One region of the Streptococcus sp. 517s genome, then DNA from elsewhere that is predicted to be linked to it. Evidence: predicted binding sites of a transcription regulator. Region 1 holds the regulator's gene; the other holds the start of a gene.
The links. The regulator CtsR, encoded in region 1, represses protease genes until heat stress. The targets are predictions, from matches to a motif close to TTGGTCAAAAAAGGTCAAANA.
Positions count from the first base shown of each region.

Region 1 (8,271 bases):
ATGAATAAGGAATACTATTTTGATAGTGTTGATGTTTTAATAAAACATCTTTTATATAAGTTTTCTGAATTATCTCCATTGAAATTACAGAAAAGTTTATATTTTCTATTTGCTTTTTACGCTGGTACATATTCAGGTAGAGATGAAATTGGAGTAAAAGAGGAAAATCACGACTTCCCTAAATACTTATTTAAAGGGAATTTTGAAGCATGGACATATGGGCCCGTTATTAGAGATGTTTATCAAAAAAATAAAAACGGTGAGTATCACGCTAAGGAATATGATTTTGGAGATGGACCTATTGACATAGAAATTAATAATTTTATAAATGATGTTGGAAGCATGATAGTGAAAAAATCTGACTTTGCACTTGTTGATAGAAGCCACGAAGATAGAAGCTGGAAGGAAGCAATAGAAAAAGGAAATTCTACTCCTATTTCTATGGAAGATATTGCAAATGAGTACAAAGAAATTATCCAATCTGCTTGATAGTAATCCAATTCAAAGTAAGAGTAGTAAGAAAACAAATATAGAGCCAGAAAATAGCATTGAAAGCGATCCTTTAAAGCCTGAAAAACCTAGAGAATTTGAACTGTATTCAAGTGACGTAATAAAGTCGAAACATTCAAAATATAAACTATATCCAGAAGATCAATTTACTAATTTTCTAAAAGAAGATGTTGTTCAAAATTTTGTAAATAATATAAATTTATTTTGGCCAGATTTAAAAAAATTAAATGAACATGACATGGATGAGACTGACTATTTTTCTCTAACTGAAACAGCTCAGTTGCGTCTAGAGAGAATTTTCAAACTATATTTAACTAGAGAATTTTCAATAACAAACATAAATAAGATTAAACTTAGGACTAACGAGTTAGATAAGTCAACATCATTTAGGGTATTTGTAATTTTGGAAGGAGAAAAATATCTAGTTTTTTTATTAGATCCACTTCACCTTGTTGTTACTGATAGAAGAACTAGAGAAAATGATGTTTTTAAAGCCAATAAAGGTAATGGAACATGTATGAGTAAGTATCTAAAGTAAAAAAGATCCTATACTATAACTGGTATCAAGTCATCTTTCTCTTAAACTCATTAATTTTTGTGTTTAGGAAAATTGAATAATAGTCAAAATATACTATAACTTAAGTAAGTGGTAGGTTTTTGAGTACCCATTAGTACGAGGATGCCTACCATTTTTTGTAGATAAAAAGCACGTCTGACCGTGCTAGTTTCTTGCCTGCTGAACTCGTCAATATTACGCCCTTTTCAGGGCTCTTTTTGTGGACTTTTTTAGGGACTTTCAAGAAAAACTAAGGCGATTTAATGCCTAAATGTTTTTAAAGAAAGTCAGTATTTTCAAGGGCTGAGCTTTAAAAATTTGACTTATAGAGTGTTAAATGATAGTATAGTCAAAGATAGTCAAGGTTCAAAGAAGGAGTTTGATTTACTATGAGATTTAAAAATACATCAGATCATATCGAAGCCTATATCAAGGCTATTTTAGACCAATCTGGTATCGTGGAATTGCAACGGAGCCAGTTAGCAGATACCTTTCAGGTTGTACCGAGCCAGATCAACTATGTCATCAAGACCCGCTTTACGGAAAGCAGAGGTTACTTGGTTGAGAGCAAGCGTGGTGGCGGAGGCTACATTCGAATAGGGCGGATTGAATTTTCCAGTCATCATGAGATGCTCCGCGATTTGCTTTACTCGATTGGTGAGCGAGTTAGTCAGGAGATTTATGAGGATATTCTCCAGCTTTTGGTGGAGCAGGACTTGATGACCAAGCAGGAAATGACCTTGCTGACTTCAGTAGCAACAGATCGTGTCCTAGGAGAAGAATCCTCAGTTGTCCGTGCCAATATGCTCCGACAGCTATTACAAGAGGTAGATAGAAAAGAGAAGTAATATGAACTATTCAAAAGCATTGAATGAATGTATCGAGAGTGCCTACATGGTTGCGAGCCATTTTGGAGCTCGTTATCTAGAGTCTTGGCATTTATTGATTGCCATGTCCAATCACAGTTACAGTGTGGCAGGTGCGACTCTAAATGATTATCCTTATGAAATGGACCGTTTAGAAGAGGTTGCGTTGGAACTGACTGAAACGGACTATAGCCAAGACGAAACCTTTACGGAATTGCCCTTTTCCCATCGTTTGGAGGTCCTCTTTGCAGAAGCAGAGTATGTAGCCTCAGTGGTCCACGCAAAGGTGCTAGGGACAGAACATGTCCTCTATGCGATCTTGCATGACGGCAATGCCTTGGCAACTCGCATCTTGGAGAGAGCAGGCTTTTCTTATGAAGACCAGAGAGATCAGATCAGAATTGCTGCTCTTCGTCGCAATCTAGAAGAACGTGCAGGATGGACAAGAGAAGATCTCAAGGCTTTGCGTCAACGTCATCGCACAGTAACTGACAAGCAAAATTCCATGGCCAATATGATGGGCATGCCTCAAGCTCAAAGTGGTGGTCTAGAGGATTACACGCATGACCTGACGGAGCAAGCGCGCTCTGGCAAGTTAGAGCCAGTTATCGGTCGTGACAAGGAAATTTCGCGTATGATTCAGATTTTGAGTCGGAAGACCAAGAACAATCCTGTCTTGGTTGGAGATGCGGGTGTCGGGAAAACAGCTCTGGCACTTGGGCTTGCCCAGCGTATTGCTAGTGGGAATGTACCAGCTGAAATGGCAAAGATGCGCGTTCTAGAGCTTGATTTGATGAATGTCGTTGCAGGAACACGTTTCCGTGGTGACTTTGAAGAGCGCATGAACAACATCATCAAGGATATCGAGGAAGACGGCAAAGTGATCCTCTTTATCGATGAACTTCACACCATCATGGGTTCTGGTAGCGGTATTGACTCGACTCTGGATGCGGCCAATATCTTGAAGCCAGCCTTGGCTCGTGGAACTTTGAGAACAGTTGGTGCAACCACTCAGGAAGAATACCAAAAACACATTGAAAAAGACGCAGCTCTTTCTCGTCGTTTTGCAAAAGTGACGATTGAAGAGCCAAGTCTAGCTGACAGTATGACTATTTTGCAAGGTTTGAAGGCTACCTATGAGAAACACCATCGTGTGCAAATCACAGATGAAGCTGTTGAAACAGCTGTCAAGATGGCGCATCGTTACTTGACCAGTCGTCACTTACCAGACTCTGCTATCGACCTTTTAGATGAAGCGGCAGCAACAGTGCAAAACAAATCCAAGCATGTGAAAGCAGACGAATCCGGCTTGAGTCCAGCTGACAAGGCCTTGATGGATGGCAAGTGGAAACAAGCTGCCCAGTTAATAGCAAAAGAGCAGGAAGTCCCTGTCTATAAAGACTTGGTAACAGAATCTGAAATTTTGACGACTTTGAGTCGTTTATCAGGGATTCCAGTTCAAAAACTGACTCAGACTGATGCTAAGAAGTATCTAAATCTTGAAGCTGAACTACACAAACGTGTCATCGGTCAAGATCAAGCTGTTTCAAGTATTAGTCGTGCGATTCGCCGCAACCAGTCAGGAATTCGTAGTCACAAGCGTCCGATTGGTTCCTTTATGTTCCTAGGGCCGACAGGAGTCGGTAAGACCGAATTGGCAAAGGCTCTGGCAGAAGTCCTCTTTGATGACGAATCAGCCCTTATCCGCTTTGATATGAGTGAGTATATGGAGAAATTCGCAGCTAGCCGTCTCAATGGAGCTCCTCCGGGCTATGTGGGCTACGAAGAAGGTGGGGAGTTGACTGAGAAGGTTCGCAACAAACCTTACTCCGTTCTCCTCTTTGATGAGGTAGAGAAGGCCCACCCAGATATCTTTAATGTTCTCTTGCAGGTTTTGGACGACGGTGTCTTGACAGATAGCAAGGGACGCAAGGTTGACTTCTCAAACACCATTATCATCATGACGTCAAACCTTGGTGCGACAGCCCTTCGTGATGACAAGACGGTCGGCTTTGGAGCCAAAGATATTCGTTTTGACCAGGAAAATATGGAAAAACGCATCTTTGAAGAGTTGAAAAAAACTTATCGACCAGAGTTTATCAACCGTATTGATGAAAAGGTGGTCTTCCACAGCTTGGATAGCGAACACATGCAGGAAATCGTTAAGATTATGGTTAAACCATTGATTGCTAGCCTAGCAGAGAAAGGCATCGACTTGAAACTGCAAGCTTCAGCGTTGAAGTTACTAGCAAGCCAAGGTTATGATCCAGAAATGGGAGCTCGCCCACTTCGCAGAACCCTGCAAACAGAAGTGGAAGACAAGTTGGCAGAACTCCTTCTCAAGGGAGAACTGGTAGCAGGCAAAACTCTCAAAATCGGTGTCAAAGCTGGCCAACTAAAATTTGATATTGCTTAAAAATGGAGAATCAGGAGCAATCCTGATTTTTTTGTATTTATTTTTATGAAACCAAAGGAAACAAGTTGACAATATGTAAATATTGGTTATAATAAGAATAGATATTAAGATTTGTATAGAATGAAAAAGAGCAGAGTTTCCTGAAATTTCCACCATTTCAATAGAGCCCTGTTTCTTTTTTTGCGTATGAAATGAAAATAATGTAAACCTAGCAAAAGAGTGAATTTTAGATAGGTTAAGAAGGGGAATAGATGAACATTTTAGTTGTAGATGATGAGGATATGATTAGAGAGGGGGTAGCTGCTTTTTTGAGAGAAGAAGGCTATCATGTTATTCTAGCAAAGGATGGGCAGGAGGCTTTGGATAAATTTCATGAGTTCCCTATTCATCTGATGGTCTTGGATCTGATGTTACCAAAGCGGAGTGGATTTGAGGTGTTAAAAGAAATTAATGGAAATCATGATATTCCTGTAATCGTCTTAAGTGCGCTCGGAGATGAGGAAACTCAGATGCAGGTATTTGACCTTTATGCTGATGATCATGTGACAAAACCATTTTCACTAGTGCTCCTAGTCAAGCGTATTCAAGCCCTGCTTAGGCGTTACTATGTTGTGGGGGATATTTGGCATTATCAAGATGTGACAGTGGATTTCACATCTTACCAAGCTCGAGTCAAGAACGAGGAGGTTGCAATTAAGCCAAAAGAATTGTTGGTTTTAAAATGTTTGATCCAACATAAGAACCAGGTCTTGAGTAGAGAGCAGATACTCGAGTCTATCTCAAATGATTTTGCAGATTTGCCTCTTGATAGAGTAGTTGATGTTTACATTCGAAATCTTCGTAAGAAGTTGGATCTGGATTGTATTGTAACAGTGAAAAATGCCGGATATAAAATTAGCTTATGATAAAAAACCCTAAATTATTAACCAAATCATTTTTAAGAAGTTTTTCGCTTTTAGGTGCAATTGCTTTGGTCATCCACATTGCGATCTATCTGACCTTTCCTTTTTATTACATTCAGCAAGAGGGTGAGAAGTTTAATGAGAGTGCGACTATTATGAGCAGGTACTTAGAAGGCAAAAATTTTCATGAACTGCCTAGCTTGCTGGAGTCCTATTCGAAGTCTCTTCGCATCTCTGCCCATTTGAAAGATGATGTACTGGACAAGAGAATTTCCCTTGTGCATGACTTGGAAATAAAGGAAGGCAGTCCCACTAACTATATCGTAACGATTGACCGTCAGATTACGACAGTTGATGGTAAAAAGGTAACCATTCAATTTATTCAAGGTGTGGATATTTATAAAGAGGCAACACGGATTATGCTTCTCTATCTCCCTTATACCTTTCTAGCAACGCTTGTATTTGCTTTTCTCTTTTCCTACTTCTATACGAAACGTTTATTGGAGCCTCTCTTTTATATCTCAAAGGTTACAGGTAAGATGCAGGAGTTGGATCATGATATTCGCTTTGATGAAACGCGAAAGGATGAAGTTGGGGAAGTTGGAAAGCAAATCAATGATGTGTATGAAAACTTGCTGACAGTCATTGATGAATCTGAGAGGAGAAATGAACGGATCATCAGGTTGCAAAAGCAGAAAGTTTCTTTTGTTCGTGGAGCGTCACATGAGTTGAAAACCCCTTTAGCCAGTCTTCGAATTATTCTAGAGAATATGCAGTACAATGTTGGAGATTATAAAGACCACCCTAAGTATATAGCAAAGAGTATCGATCAAATTGATCAAATGAGTCACTTGCTCGAAGAAGTTTTGGAGTCCTCTAAGTTCCAAGAGTGGACAGAGTGTAGCGAGACCTTGATAGTCCAGACTGTTTTGACGGATGTTTTATCTCGCTATCAGGAATTAGCACGCTCAAGAGGAATAGAAATTGAAAATCAATTGACAGATGCTACTAGGGTCATCATGAGTCTCAAGGCATTGGATAAGGTTTTGACAAACCTGATTAGTAATGCAATTAAATATTCAGATAAAAATGGGCGCGTAATCCTATCCGAGCAAGATGGCTATCTTTCTATCAAAAATACCTGCCAACCTCTTAATCAAGAAGAGTTGAATCATTTGTTTGATATTTTTTACCACTCTCAAGTTGTTACAGACAAGTCTGAAGGGTCTGGTTTGGGACTCTATATCGTGAATAACATCCTAGAAAGTTATCAAATGTCCTATAGTTTTCTCCCTTATGAACAGGGAATGGAATTTAAAATTTGCTTGCAAGCAGATTAATTGTATAAAGCAAAAGAACGGAAATCTCTCCGTTCTTTTTTGCTAAAGTTCACATAGGTTTAACATGAGAATATTATTTTAAATATAGAAAAAAGAAAGGATACTGGTATGGTATTAGCGATTATTTTGTTAACCTTCCTCGTTCGATTGATTTTTTTAAAACGTTCGATGGAGAATGAAAAACGAATCCTTAGCAATGGCGGGAAAGAATTTGGAGTTGAGAATACAAAACGATTAACGATGGCTCATATTGTCTTCTATCTCTCTTGCTTCGTTGAAGCAATGGTGCACAAGACAAGGTTTGATGGCATGAGCATGGTTGGTTTAGTTTTGCTTATTTTTTCCATGTTGATGTTATTGCTGGTCATTCACTTGTTGGGAGATATTTGGACAGTAAAGCTTATGCTTGTCAATAATCACAAATATGTAGATCATCCTCTCTTTCGAATTGTGAAACATCCCAATTACTTTTTAAATGTTCTCCCTGAGCTAGTTGGTTTAGCTTTGGTGAGTCATTCTTACGTAACTTTTATCTTTATTTTTCCTGTCTATGCGGTTATTCTTTATCAAAGAATAGCAGAAGAAGAGAAATTACTGCAAGAAGTTATCATTCCTAATGGAAGAATGAAAGGATAGCGAAAATAATATAGCAAATTTCATATACAATTCATATTGGCAGGATATACTGTAGTTAATTAAAATCGTGGAGGATATAGATATGTTTAAATCAAATCATGAACGAAGAATGCGTTATTCCATTCGTAAATTTAGTGTAGGAGTAGCTAGTGTACTAGTAGCTAGCTTCTTTATGGGGAGTGTTGCTCATGCTGGTGAGATGAGCTCGAGTGCACCCACAAATAGTGCTAAGGTCACTGAACAAACTTCATCTAAGGATAAGGCAGGAGAAAACAAAGAAACTTCTTCTGAAAATAATAAAAAAACAGAGCCAGCTAGAGAAACTTTGAAAGATGCAAAAGAAAAATTAATAAAAGAGCTAGCGGAAAGTGACCTTCCTGCAGATAAAAAAGCAGCATATAAGCAGAAAATCGAACAGGCGAATGATACAGGAAGCTTGCTTTCGATAGATAATGATTTTCATCTAGACTTACTAGAACACCATGAAAAGCAGCATATGGAACAAGAAAGGAAGGAAAAAGAAAATCAATCGAAAGATGAAAACAAGGTAGTTCCTCCGACTAAGGAGAGCTCGGAACAGTCTCAAGATACTTCTACAAAAGAGAACACAGGTGCGGTCGCTGAAATTCAAAAACGTTTAAAAGAAGAAATTAGAAAAGGTACTCTACCAACTGAGCGGAAAGATTCCTTGATAAAAGAGATTGAGGGAGAAGATGACCGTGATAACCTAGAAACTTTGGAGAATAGTTATAGAGAGCTGGAAGATACTTTCAAAAAAATCAATGAAGAACTCGACCATCAAAAGAAATTGATTAGCGATATGGCAACTACAAAAGGTATCACTGAAGAGGATAAAAGTTCTTTAGTAGGCGAAATCAATAAAATCAAAGAGCGAGTTGTAAATGATTTTAAGAACGAGTCGGATAAACCGCTCCAAACGATTAAACAAGAAGTTATTGCTGATCTAGGTAAGTTATTCAAATCTTACAAAGCTTACGTTGAAAAAGAAATTCAAAACTACGTCAATCAACAAGTGGACGAAAAC
Region 1 is NZ_CM136847.1:1,786,466-1,794,736, reverse strand. It holds gene ACVX3R_RS08920 (Panacea domain-containing protein) at 1-489, shown strand; gene ACVX3R_RS08915 (hypothetical protein) at 458-1,048, shown strand; gene ACVX3R_RS08910 (CtsR family transcriptional regulator) at 1,456-1,914, shown strand; gene ACVX3R_RS08905 (ATP-dependent Clp protease ATP-binding subunit) at 1,916-4,348, shown strand; gene bgrR (response regulator transcription factor BgrR) at 4,600-5,253, shown strand; gene bgrS (sensor histidine kinase BgrS) at 5,250-6,590, shown strand; gene ACVX3R_RS08890 (isoprenylcysteine carboxyl methyltransferase family protein) at 6,699-7,226, shown strand; gene ACVX3R_RS08885 (GAG-binding domain-containing protein) at 7,309-8,271, shown strand, end outside.

Region 2 (8,271 bases), 550 kb from region 1:
AGTAACAGACGATTATCATAGATTCCCCCAATAATCTTCCCACGATAATAAAGGATATACTCTCCCATCATAGGACGATAACTTATCTCCTCTAACTCCGATAGCTGTTCGAGAATAAAATCTAAATATTCTTTACTGGAAGACATAATGCCTACTCCATTTCTTCTAAAAATGAGGTCTTACAAAACCTTACTCAAAAATTCCTTGGTCCGTTGTTCTTTTGTTTGATCGAAAATCTCCTCTGGTGTTCCATCTTCGACAACAACTCCATCCGCCATAAAGATAACACGGTCTGCTACCTCACGCGCAAAGCCCATTTCATGAGTCACAATCACCATAGTCATCCCTGATTTAGCGAGGTCTTGCATAACAGCTAGGACTTCTCCAACCATCTCAGGGTCTAGGGCTGAAGTCGGCTCATCAAAAAGCAAAACATCTGGTTCCATAGCAAGTCCACGTGCAATGGCAATCCGTTGTTGCTGACCACCTGACAAACTCTGTGGATAGGCCGTTGCCTTATCTGGCAAGCCAACTTTTTCTAACAGTTCCTGTGCTCTTTTCTCCGCAACTTCCTTGCTTTCACCTTTGGTTTTAATTGGTGACAAAGTGATATTTTCCATCACTGTCATATTGGGAAAGAGGTTGAATTGTTGGAATACCATACCCATCTTTTCACGCATAGCAAAAAGGTCATTTTTCTTATCTGTGATATCAACTCCTTCAAAGATAACCTTACCTTTACTTGCTTCTTCAAGGAGATTCATCGAACGAAGGAGAGTTGATTTCCCGCTCCCTGACGGACCGATAATGACCACAACTTCTCCACGTTTAATCTCAAGATTGATGCCTTTTAAAACTTCATTTTTCCCAAAAGACTTATGTAGTTCTTCAATTTTAATCAAGGTTTCTGTCATTATTTCTTGTCTCCTTGTCCAATATGTTTTTCAAATGCTTTCAACGCCACTGTCAAAACAGAGGTCATAATCAAATAGTAAAAGGCTGCAAATAAAAGGGGAGTCAATGGTAAATAAGTTGTTGTTGCTACTGTCGTTGCACCATTCCACAACTCCATCACCCCAATCGCAGACAAGAGGGAACTATCCTTGATAATGGTGATAAATTCATTTCCCAGAGCTGGAAGAATATTTTTGATAGCTTGTGGCAAAATGACATAACGCATGGCATTTTTCGGACGAATACCTAGAGAATATGCGGCCTCTAATTGCCCTTTAGGAACGGCATTGATCCCCGCACGAACAGTTTCTGAAACGTAAGCACCACTGTTCATAGAAATAATCAGAATACCAGGAATCAAACGAGAAAGATCAACTCCTAAAATTCCCACTTGAATAGTTGGAGCATTGATATGCATAAGAGCAAAGGCAATCATAATCTGAACCATCATCGGAGTTCCACGGAAGATCCAAACATACACATTTGCAAACCAAACGAGCGGTTTAAAGCGTGAACGTTGGGCAAAGGCCAGTAACACACCTATAATGGTCCCTAAGCAGACAACAAAGATGGAAATCAATACGGTAATCAGAGCACCATAGTTAAAATATGGTAAATACTTTGGTAAAAAAGAAAAATTCATATTCAATCAACTTTCTATGTATTGGATTGTATGATTATAACATGAATTGAATTAAAATGCAATCCTTTTTCTCTAATTTTAACAACTAACTTGATAGAATGGAGAAATAGAGAGAAATCACAGTTTTTTTCTAGTCAACTACCTCTTGTTTATGGTAAAATAGAAACGATAAGAAATGGAGGAGAATCAAAATGGAATCACATTTGGTTAGAATCATTAACCGCCTAGAAGCAATGACAAAAGATGGTGGAAATCTAAAACGTAATTTTGAACGTGAAGGTGTTGTTGTCGCAGAAGTTGCATACAGCCATGACGAAGAAAACGGATCACTCTTCACCCTTCGCGATGTAGAAGCTCGTGAAACTTATACCTTTGATAGCATTGATTTGATTGCAATGGAGATCTACGAACTTCTTTACTAATATAAAAACAACGGGCAGTAAGGCCCGATGAATGAGAATCCTTTTTGTCACCACAAATGGGATTTTTTCTTACCTTCAATGTCGCTTGATTCTCCATAAATCCTTCTTTTAAAAACGACCACTTCCCAATCTTTTTACTTGCTTTACACCTTAATCATGCTATAATGAGAGTATAAAACTTTGACTATTCTTGACCTTTTTCTTAGACCAAGAATAAGAATGAAATGAGGTAGATGTATGCTCTGTCAAAACTGTAAAATTAACGACTCAACAATTCATCTGTATACCAATATCAATGGACAGCAAAAGCAAATTGATCTCTGTCAAAACTGCTATAAAATTATCAAAACAGATCCAAATAATACCCTCTTTAAAGGAATGACTGACTTAAACAATCATGACTTTGATCCATTTGGCGACTTTTTCAATGATTTGAACAATTTCAGACCTTCTTCTAATAACATTCCTCCCACTCAATCAGGTGATGGTCACGGTGGAAATGGGGGTTATGGGCCTCAAAACCGTGGTCCACTTCAAACACCTCCTAGCCAAGAAAGAGGACTCCTAGAGGAATATGGTATCAACGTAACTGAGATTGCTCGTCGGGGAGATATTGACCCTGTTATCGGTCGAGATGAGGAGATTATCCGCGTTATCGAAATCCTCAACCGTCGAACCAAGAACAACCCTGTCCTTATCGGAGAACCTGGTGTTGGTAAAACAGCCGTTGTCGAAGGTTTAGCTCAGAAGATTGTCGATGGCGATGTTCCCCATAAACTCCAAGGCAAGCAAGTTATCCGTTTGGATGTGGTTAGTCTAGTTCAAGGAACAGGTATTCGAGGCCAATTTGAAGAACGTATGCAAAAACTCATGGAAGAAATCCGCAAACGAGAGGACATCATCCTCTTTATCGATGAAATCCATGAAATTGTTGGCGCAGGATCAGCAGGTGATGGCAATATGGATGCAGGCAATATCCTCAAACCTGCCCTTGCCCGTGGTGAATTGCAACTGGTCGGTGCCACTACTCTCAATGAATACCGTATCATTGAAAAAGATGCTGCTCTAGAGCGCCGTATGCAGCCTGTCAAGGTAGATGAACCAACTGTCGAAGAAACCATTACCATCCTCAAAGGGGTTCAAAAAAAATACGAAGACTACCATCATGTCAAGTACACAGACGCTGCTATCGAAGCTGCTGCCAATCTTTCCAACCGCTACATCCAAGACCGCTTCTTGCCTGACAAAGCTATTGACCTTTTAGACGAAGCTGGTTCAAAGATGAATCTGACACTGAACTTTGTTGATCCTAAAGTGATTGATCAGCGTTTGATTGAGGCTGAGAATCTCAAAGCTCAGGCTACACGAGAGGAAGACTTTGAAAAGGCTGCTTATTTCCGCGATCAGATTGCCAAGTACAAAGAAATGCAAAAGAACAAGGTGACCGATCAGGATACTCCAATTATCAGCGAGAAAACCATTGAACATATCATTGAGCAGAAAACCAATATTCCTGTTGGAGAACTCAAAGAAAAAGAACAGTCTCAGCTTATCCATCTAGCAGACGACCTCAAAGCTCATGTCATTGGTCAAGATGAAGCTGTCGATAAGATTGCCAAAGCCATCCGTCGTAATCGTGTTGGACTTGGTACTCCCAACCGCCCAATCGGAAGTTTCCTCTTTGTCGGACCAACTGGTGTCGGTAAGACAGAACTTTCCAAACAACTAGCCATTGAGCTCTTTGGTTCTGCTGACAGCATGATTCGCTTTGATATGAGTGAATACATGGAAAAACACAGTGTGGCTAAATTAGTCGGTGCTCCTCCAGGCTATGTAGGCTATGATGAAGCTGGTCAACTGACTGAAAAGGTTCGTCGCAATCCTTACTCACTCATCCTTCTCGATGAAGTTGAAAAAGCCCACCCAGATGTGATGCACATGTTCCTTCAAGTCTTGGACGATGGTCGTTTGACTGATGGGCAAGGACGCACAGTTAGCTTTAAGGATGCTATCATTATCATGACCTCAAATGCGGGTACCGGTAAGGCCGAAGCCAGCGTTGGTTTTGGAGCTGCTCGTGAAGGACGTACCAACTCTGTTCTCGGCGAACTCGGTAACTTCTTTAGCCCAGAGTTTATGAACCGTTTTGACGGCATCATCGAGTTCAAAGCTCTCAGCAAGGACAACCTTCTCCAAATCGTCGAACTCATGCTAGCGGATGTCAACAAACGCCTCTCCAGCAACAATATCCACCTCGATGTGACAGACAAGGTCAAGGAAAAATTGGTTGACTTAGGTTATGATCCAAAAATGGGGGCACGCCCACTCCGCCGTACCATTCAAGACCATATTGAGGATGCCATCACTGACTTCTACCTTGAAAATCCAAGTGAAAAAGACCTCAAAGCAGTTATGACAAGCAATGGTAAGATTCAAATCAAATCTGCCAAAAAAACTGAAAAAATCAAAGAGAATACTTCTGAAAGAGAAGATTAGAACTCATAAAAAAGAACAGGAAATCTTGTTTCCTGTTCTTTTTTAATTCTCTTCTTGAACTTGATAGCGAAGAATTGTTTTTAATTTGCTTGGCTCCGTTCGATGAAGGTTATTGAGATAAATTTCTCGGTGGACTTCCGAAGTTCTTTTGAGCTTATGAAGTTGACAAAAATGCTCCATCTCTGCAAAAGTCTCATTTTCAGTATCAAAAGGTCCTACATGAATCATAGCAAGGCTTTGGCCTTCTTCTATCTTTTCAAAACGAACAGCCTCATAGAGAGGATTTGGCTTCTTGATTTTGACCTCTTCCAGAGCTTCCTCAAATAGTTCTCTCGTAATAAAATCGGGTTGCCCAATCATAATGCTATAAGAAAGCTCACTTTTTACCAGCTCTCCTTTCTTCTCCTTTTTCCATACCCCTTCTAAAGGAAAGACAGTAAAATCAGTGTAAACCTCATCCAGAGGAGCTTTTTTATACTTCATCTTTATCGCATAGGCTAAGGCATATAAGGCCCCTACTCGTTCTGAAAAATCTTCTTGATTTGGATCGCCTTTACCATCAATCACGATATAGGATTGACCTGGCACCTGCAAGATGCTGGGCCTAGCCTTCACTTGATAAAGAGCTTTTGCTTCTTTTCTCCATTCGTATTTCATTTGGTTCTTCTCCTTTCTGTCTCTAGTATAACACCAAAACCCTGACATCTTTTGTCAAGGTTTGTAAAGTTTTTGGATTTTTTCTACTCTAGAAAGTAGTTCCTTCTTCACATAATCGGGTTCGAGTATTTCCACTCCATCTAAATAAGACAGGAGGTAAGTATACATGCTTTCGTGCTCTGGTAAGACTGTCTTGACATAGTAGTAGCCATCTTTCCCCAAGCTAATCGCATCTTCTGAAAAATCTTCATCAACCCGGAAAGCAAGCTTGGGACTAAACTTCAAGGAAACTTCGATTTGATGTGCCACTTGATCTGAACCATCAACCCAATCCTCCACATTTTTCTGCTTCACAGTTTCAGTTGTTAGGTGATAGTTCCTAATTCTGGATAATTTGAAAAAACGCCACTCTTCTTTCAAACAACAGTAGGCATGAAGATACCAATCTCTCTTTTTAAATATGAGTTTAAAAGGTTCAACTGTACGAACCGTTTTCTGACCACTCCCACCCAGATAAGTGACCACCAGTCGCCTCTTCTCTAGAATAGCTTGTTTGATGTTATCAAATAATTCTTTTTGACCTTCTCGCTTTCTCCAGTCAGTCAAGTCTACCTCTATCCAAGGGCTGGTAGAAACTTGAAAAATAGATTCCAATTTTTCAAGCAACAGGTCTTGCCTATCATTGGTCAGGGCTTGAAGCCCTTGCAAAGATGACAGAAGTTCTAATTTTTCATCCTCCGATACGAGAGTACGATCCAGAACAAAGTCTTTCATTAAAAAGATTCCGCCCGCCTTTCCAGGTACTGAATATAGAGGGATTCCCGCCATACTCAACCGCTCAATATCGCGATAAATCGTTCGTACAGATACTTCAAATAATCGGGCTAATTCAGGAGCCGTTGTACTGCCTTTTTCTAAAAGTAGGTATAGGATACGAAATAGTCTTGATTCTGCCATAAAATCACCTCTCTTTTATTATACCAGTTATAGTGCTAGGGTTGGAAAGTTTGACTAGACAAATACTAATCAAGACAAACTAGCTATTTCTGCACAAGTTCGTTGGTTTATTCTTGACAGCTAGCCCCTCGTCCATTATGATAATAATAAAGATACTAGAGAATGAGGAAAATGCAATGGCAAACCCAACTTTTGGTGAAAAAAAAGAGAATGTGACCTACCAGTCCCGCTATGGTGTGTACGCAGTTATTCCGGATGCGGAGAAAAAACAAATTGTCTTAGTCCAAGCTCCCAATGGGGCTTGGTTCTTGCCAGGTGGAGAGATTGAAGCAGGCGAAGATCATCAAGAAGCACTGAAGAGAGAACTAATCGAAGAACTTGGCTTTACAGCTGAGATTGGAACCTATTATGGACAAGCTGATGAGTATTTCTACTCTCGCCACCGTGATACCTACTACTACAATCCAGCTTATCTCTACGAAGCTATTTCTTTCCAAGAAGTACAAAACCCCTTAGAAGATTTTAATCATATTGCTTGGTTTCCTATTAATGAGGCAATTGAAAAACTCAAACGTGGTAGCCATAAATGGGGAATTGAAGCTTGGAAAATCCAGCATGGAATTGGCTAAAATACACGATTTTATCCAAAAAGTGCTATAATAGAGTTAGAAAATCGGAGGAACTGTTATGAAGCTTATCAACACGACTAATTCACACTCGCAACTTGTTAAAAGCCAATTAGAAAGTACTGACGCAACTCTTGTCGAGGTCTATTCGGCCGGAAATACAGATGTGGTTTTCACACAAGCCCCGCTTCACTATGAAATCCTCATTTCCAACAAACACCGTGCTATTCGTGAACCCGAAATTGAAACCATCCAAGACTTCTTCTTGAAACGTAAAATCGACAAGGGAAGCATCGATGAAGCCAATATCAAAACCCTCTATTCGGATAAATTGATTGAGATCTCAATCCCTATAAAATAAGGATACCAGCTTAAAAGCTGGTCTTCACTTACAAAAAAGATTGGTAGTTGTGTACTACCAATCTTTTAATTTTATTTCACAGCTTCTTTCAAAGCCTCTACCTTGTCTAAACGTTCCCATGGAAGGTCAATATCTGTACGTCCCATGTGTCCATAAGCCGCTGTTTGACGGTAAATTGGACGTTTAAGATCCAGCATTTGGATAATTCCTGCAGGGCGAAGATCAAAGATTTGACGCGCTGCTTTTTCAAGTTTGCTTTCAGCTACTGTTCCTGTACCAAAAGTATCGATACGAACAGAAACAGGCTGTGCCACACCGATGGCATAGGCCAATTGCACTTCTACTTTCTTAGCAAGACCTGCTGCAACGATATTCTTAGCAATGTAGCGAGCTGCATAAGAGGCTGAACGGTCCACCTTCGTCGCATCCTTACCAGAGAAGGCACCACCACCATGACGAGAGTAGCCACCATACGTATCCACGATAATCTTACGGCCAGTCAAACCTGAGTCTCCTTGAGGTCCACCGATTACAAAGCGGCCGGTCGGGTTGATGAAGAATTTTGTTTGCTCATCCAAGTAGGAAGCTGGAATAACTTCTTTGATAACCTTGTCAATCACATCTTGATGGATTTGTTCATTGCTAACTTCTGGATCGTGCTGAGTTGAAATAACGACTGTGTCCACACGTACCGGACGATCATTTTCATCATACTCAACTGTAACTTGTGATTTTGCGTCTGGGCGAAGATAGCTGATTTCACCAGACTTACGAAGTTCTGCCAAGCGACGAACCAGTTTGTGGCTGAGTGAAATTGGCAATGGCATGAGTTCTTCTGTCTCATCCACTGCAAATCCAAACATGAGACCTTGGTCACCAGCACCAATCAAGTCAAGCGGATCTTGATCTGCATTTCCACGGACTTCCAAGGCTTCGTTAACACCTTGGGCGATATCCGGTGACTGCTCAACAAGCGATGGATGAACTCCAACTGTTTCCGCAGAAAAACCATATTCTGCATTCGTATAACCAATCTCTGCAATGGTATCACGAACCACACGGTTGATATCCACATAGGCATTTGTAGAAATTTCACCAAAAACATGGACAGAACCAGTGTATACAGCTGTCTCAGCAGCAACGTGCGCCTCTGGA
Region 2 is NZ_CM136847.1:1,241,142-1,249,412, forward strand. It holds gene ACVX3R_RS06360 (TfoX/Sxy family protein) at 1-146, opposite strand, end outside; gene ACVX3R_RS06365 (amino acid ABC transporter ATP-binding protein) at 180-914, opposite strand; gene ACVX3R_RS06370 (amino acid ABC transporter permease) at 914-1,597, opposite strand; gene ACVX3R_RS06375 (DUF1797 family protein) at 1,789-2,019, shown strand; gene ACVX3R_RS06380 (ATP-dependent Clp protease ATP-binding subunit) at 2,257-4,515, shown strand; gene ACVX3R_RS06385 (GyrI-like domain-containing protein) at 4,558-5,172, opposite strand; gene ACVX3R_RS06390 (helix-turn-helix transcriptional regulator) at 5,227-6,129, opposite strand; gene ACVX3R_RS06395 (NUDIX hydrolase) at 6,306-6,758, shown strand; gene ACVX3R_RS06400 (DUF1827 family protein) at 6,817-7,116, shown strand; gene metK (methionine adenosyltransferase) at 7,188-8,271, opposite strand, start outside.
Region 2: a site for CtsR is predicted at 2,197-2,217, ahead of ACVX3R_RS06380 (ATP-dependent Clp protease ATP-binding subunit). Genes of this name have one in related genera too.